DNA from 2 places in the Pedococcus sp. genome. Region 1 is predicted to be linked to the other one. Evidence: predicted binding sites of a transcription regulator. Region 1 holds the regulator's gene; the other holds the start of a gene.
What was found. Region 1 encodes Rex, which represses fermentation and respiration genes when NADH is low (regulators of the CRP and FNR family bind a similar motif). Its sites were predicted from a motif close to CTTGTGAANNNNTTCACAAG; they were not measured.
Positions count from the first base shown of each region.

Region 2: a site for Rex is predicted at 1,110-1,129, ahead of VIB11_RS01865 (geranylgeranyl reductase family protein). Genes of this name have one in related genera too.

Region 1 covers NZ_DATBMI010000126.1:13,801-16,189, forward strand. Annotated here, with positions in the region: gene VIB11_RS10655 (HAD-IB family hydrolase) at 1-241, opposite strand, end outside; gene VIB11_RS10660 (glutaredoxin family protein) at 284-547, shown strand; gene VIB11_RS10665 (redox-sensing transcriptional repressor Rex) at 708-1,391, shown strand; gene VIB11_RS10670 (glutamyl-tRNA reductase) at 1,388-2,389, shown strand, end outside.
Region 2 covers NZ_DATBMI010000027.1:3,426-5,814, forward strand. Annotated here, with positions in the region: gene VIB11_RS01865 (geranylgeranyl reductase family protein) at 1-1,094, opposite strand, end outside; gene VIB11_RS01870 (demethylmenaquinone methyltransferase) at 1,296-1,991, opposite strand; gene VIB11_RS01875 (isochorismate synthase) at 2,063-2,389, shown strand, end outside.

The DNA.
Region 1 (2,389 bases):
TCTCCCCGAGGACGGTGTAGTACACCTGCTTCCACATCATCGCCGCGATGTCGCGACCGGTGAAGAACTCCCGGCGGTACAGGCCCCGCGCGAGGTGGAAGACGCTGGCCCCCCGCAACACCGTGTTGTCGAGGTCGAAAAAGGCCGCGGAGCGGGTCCGCGCCGGTTCGGAGGCCGGCGGCTCGGACGGCACGGTCCTCGCGCCGGCGACCACCGTGCCGTCCGGCCCGTACTCGATCATGGGCCCCACCCTAGAGCCAGGCCCGCGGCATACAGTGGCCGCGTGGCACACGACGAACCAGCCGCCGGCCCCGCGCGCATCACCCTCATCGGCAAGCCGGGCTGCCACCTGTGCGACGACGCCCGGGCCGTGATCGCCTCCGTCGCGGCGGAGCTCGGCGTCGGCTGGGAGGAGCGCTCGATCGCCGACGACCCAGCCCTGGCCGAGGAGTACTGGGAGCAGATCCCGGTGACGCTCGTCGACGGCCGACAGCACGACTACTGGCGCGTCGACCCCGCCCGGCTCCGGCAAGCCCTGGGCGCCTGACATCCGCGCTCCGGCGCGCTCGACGGTGACGTGGCTCACGCACGGCGGCGGGGTCGCTTGTGACTTTGTGCATCGGTTCACAAACGCGTAACCTGACGGTGCTCCCGTCCGCCCCAGCCAGGTGCGGACCCCGCCGCACGAGAGGAGCCGGTGACCCACGTTGTCTGCCGACCCGAGCGCCCGTCGGGGCATCCCCGACGCCACGGTTGCACGGCTACCCGAATACCTGCGGGCGCTGACCGGTCTCGCGGAGCGCGGCATCACGTCGGTCTCGTCGGAGGAGCTCGCCGCCGCCGCGGGCGTCCGTTCCGCCAAGCTCCGCAAGGACCTCTCCTACCTCGGCTCCTACGGCGTGCGCGGGGTCGGCTACGAGGTCGACCACCTCGCCTACCAGATCTCGCGCGAGCTCGGACTCACCCAGGACTGGCCGGTCGCGATCGTCGGGATGGGAAACCTCGGCCACGCGCTCGCGGCCTACAGCGGCTTCGCGACCCGGGGCTTCCGCGTGGTGGCCCTGCTCGACCAGGACCCCGCCCTGATCGGTGAGGAGATCGCCGGGCTGCGGGTGCAGCCGATGTCGGAGCTGCCCGTCCTCGTCGCGGAGCAGGGCCTGGCCATCGGCGTCATCGCCACGCCGGCCGCCTCCGCGCAGGCGGTGTGCGACGACCTCGTCGCCGCCGGGGTGCGCTCCATCCTCAACTTCGCCCCCTGCGTGCTCGTGGTGCCCGAGGGTGTCGACGTGCGCAAGGTGGACCTCTCCACCGAGCTGCAGATCCTGGCCTTCCACGAGCAGCGCAAGGCCCTGGCCACTCCGGGCGCCCTGCGGAAGGTGGTCGTACCGTGAGCCTGGTCGTCCTCGGTCTGTCCCACCACACCGCGCCGCTGCCGCTGCTCGAGGCCGTGTCCCTCGACGACGCCGCCCGGGCCGACCTCGCCGCGCGCATCGTCGGTCGCGAGAACGCCTCGGAGGCGATCGTCGTCTCCACCTGCAACCGCACCGAGATCTACGCCGAGGCCCACACCTTCCACGGCGCCGTCGCCGACATCACCGACAGCCTGACCGAGGTGTGCCGCGTGGGCCGGGACGACCTCCGCGAGCACCTCTACGTGCACTACGAGGACCGCGCCATCGCCCACGCCTTCACCGTCGCCTGCGGGCTCGACTCGATGGCCGTCGGCGAGGCGCAGATCCTCGGGCAGATGCGCTCGGCACTGCGGGCCGCCCAGAAGGCCGGCCACGCCGGGAGCTCCCTCAACGGCCTCTTCCAGCAGGCCCTGCGGGTCGGCAAGCGCGCCCACACCGAGACGGGCATCGACTCCGTCAGCGTGTCCCTCGTCGAGGCGGGCCTCACGCGCGCGGTGGCCGAGCTCGGACCGCTGTCCGGGCTGCGGGTCCTCGTTGTCGGCGCCGGTGGCATGAGCTCTCTCGCCGCCGCCACCGTCGCCCGCTCCGGCTGCCGCGAGCTCGTCATCGCCAACCGGACCCAGAGCAAGGCGCGGCGCCTGGCCGAGCGCACCGGCGGGCGCGCCCGTCCGCTCGGCGAGCTCCGCGAGGCCCTGGCCGAGGCCGACGTCGTCATCTCGTGCACCGGCTCGACCGGCGTCGTCGTCGACCTCGCCCTGGCCGGAGACGCCCAGGTCGCGCGCGGCGGGCGACCCCAGGCCTACATCGACCTCGCCCTGCCCCACGACGTGGCGCCCGAGGTGGCCTCGCTCAGCAGCGTCTCCGTCGCCGGGCTGGCCGTGCTCGGGCAGGACCTCTCGGCCGGGGCCACGACGCCGCAGGTGCAGGAGGTCGCCGACCTCGTCATCGCCGAGGTCGCCGCGTACCTCACGGCCCGC
Region 2 (2,389 bases), on a different contig from region 1:
TAGGACTGCAGCACCCGCTCGCGGCCGGCGTCGGTGCCGCGGGCGAAGGCCTGGGCGATGACGTCGGCGGCGAGGCGACCGGACTCCATGGCGTAGGCGATGCCCTCGCCGTTGAAGGGGTTGACCATTCCGCCCGCGTCGCCGACGAGGAGCAGACCCCGGTCGTAGTGCGGCTGTCGGTTGAAGCCCATCGGCAGGGCGGCGCCACGGATCGGGCCGACCATGGTCTCGTCGCTGTACGTCCACTCCTGCGGCATGGTGGCGACCCAGCGCCGCATGACGTCCTTGTAGTCGGTCTTGCCGAAGGCGGAGGACGTGTTGAGGATGCCGAGACCGACGTTCGAGGTGCCGTCGCCCACGCCGAAGATCCAGCCGTAGCCGGGCAGCAGGACCCGCTTGCCGCTGTCGTCGGTGCTCCACAGCTCGAGCCAGGACTCGAGGTAGTCGTCGTCGTGGCGCGGGCTCGTGTAGTAGGTGCGGACGGCGACCCCCATGGGGCGGTCGTCGCGCTTGGGCCGGTTCATCGCCAGCGACAGCCGCGAGGAGTTGCCGTCGGCCGCCACGACGAGGGGTGCGCGGTAGGTCAGCTCGGGGCCGGTGGAGCGGCCCTTCGCGTCGACCGCGCGGGCGGTGACACCGACGATGCGGCCCGTCGCGTCGAGGAGCGGCCCGGTGACGTTGGTCGACTCGCGCAGCCGGGCGCCGTGCTTGACGGCGTGCTTGGCGAGGATGTCGTCGAAGTCCTGCCGGGTGCGGACCAGGCCGTAGGGCGGGAAGCTCGCGAGGTCCGGCCACGGAAGGGAGAGCCGCATGCCGCCGCCGATGATGCGCAGGCCGTGGTTCCTGATCCAGCCGTCCTCCTCGGGGGTGGGGATCCCGAGGGTGATGAGCTCCTTGACCGCGCGCGGGGTGAGGCCGTCGCCGCAGACCTTCTCGCGGGGAAAGGCCGTCTTCTCCAGGACGAGGACGTCGAGGCCGGTCATGGCCAGGTAGGCCGCCGCGGCCGAGCCGGCCGGGCCGGCGCCGACGACGATGACATCGGCGGTCTCGGTGGCGCTCGCCACGGATCCGCTGTCGGTGATGGTCTGACCCACGCCTGCCTCACTGCGCTTGTGAACCTGTTCACGAATTGCTCGGGCGAGTCTATTCCCGCCGAACACCGTCGTCGTACTTAGGCAGCCCTAACCTGCCGGCCGTGGTCCGGCGCAACGGTCAGGACGCCGTGACTCCCAGGTACCCACCCCCGCGCTCAGCCACCGCTCCGGTCCGGCGCTCGCTGCGCCGCACGCCGATCCTCACGCCGGCTTCACCGCTCGGTGGAGGGCGACGATGCCACCGGTCAGGTTGCGCCAGGCCACCTGTGACCAGCCGGCGGACGCCACGGTCTGGGCGAGCTCGCGCTGCGCCGGCCAGGCCTGGATCGACTCCGCGAGGTAGACGTAGGACTCCGGGTTGGAGCTCACCCGGCGGGCGATCGAGGGCAGCGAGCGCATGAGGTACTCGGTGTAGACCTTGCGGAAGCCCGCGTTGACCGGCTGGCTGAACTCGCAGACCACGAGCCGGCCGCCGGGGCGGGTCACGCGCAGGAACTCCGCGAGCGCAGCGGGCACCGAGGCCACGTTGCGCAGGCCGAACGACATGGTCACGGCGTCGAAGGAGTCGTCCGCGAACGGCAGCCGCATGGCGTCGGCAGCCGTGAAGCCGAGGTCGGGACGGCGCTGGTTGCCCACCCGCAGCATCCCGAGCGAGAAGTCCGCCGGCACCACGTGGACCCCCCGGTCGGCGAACGGCTCGCTCGACGTACCGGTGCCGGCGGCGATGTCCAGGACCCGCTCCCCCGGCTGGGCGTCGACGGCGCGCACCACGGCCCGTCGCCACAGCCGGTCCTGCCCCAGGGACAGCACGTCGTTGGTGAGGTCGTACCTCCCGGCCACGTCGTCGAACATCCTGGCGACGTCGTGCGGGTCCTTGTCCAGCCGGGCGCGGGTCATGGTGGCCATCCTCGCGGATGCCCGCCCTGCACGGCACACGAGGTCGGCCACGCCGTAGGCTGACCGGCGACATGAGCACCCTGCCCGAACCCAGGCCAGCGGCCCGACCGACCGGCACCCCGCTCGTCGCCCGCACGGTCGAGCTCGACACCGGCGCCCCCCTGCTGTCGCTGGTCCCCGACCTGGGCGCCCCCCGGGCGGTCTCGAGCTGGGTGCGTCGCGGCGAGGGCCTCGTCGGCTGGGGGCGGGCCCTGGAGCTCACCACGCACGGCCCCGACCGCTTCGAGCGGGCGCAGGCCTGGTGGCGCCAGGTGGTGGGCAGCGCGGTGGTCCGCGACGAGGTCGGGCTCGCGGGCACCGGACCCGTCGCCTTCGGCTCGGTGTCGTATGCCGCGTCG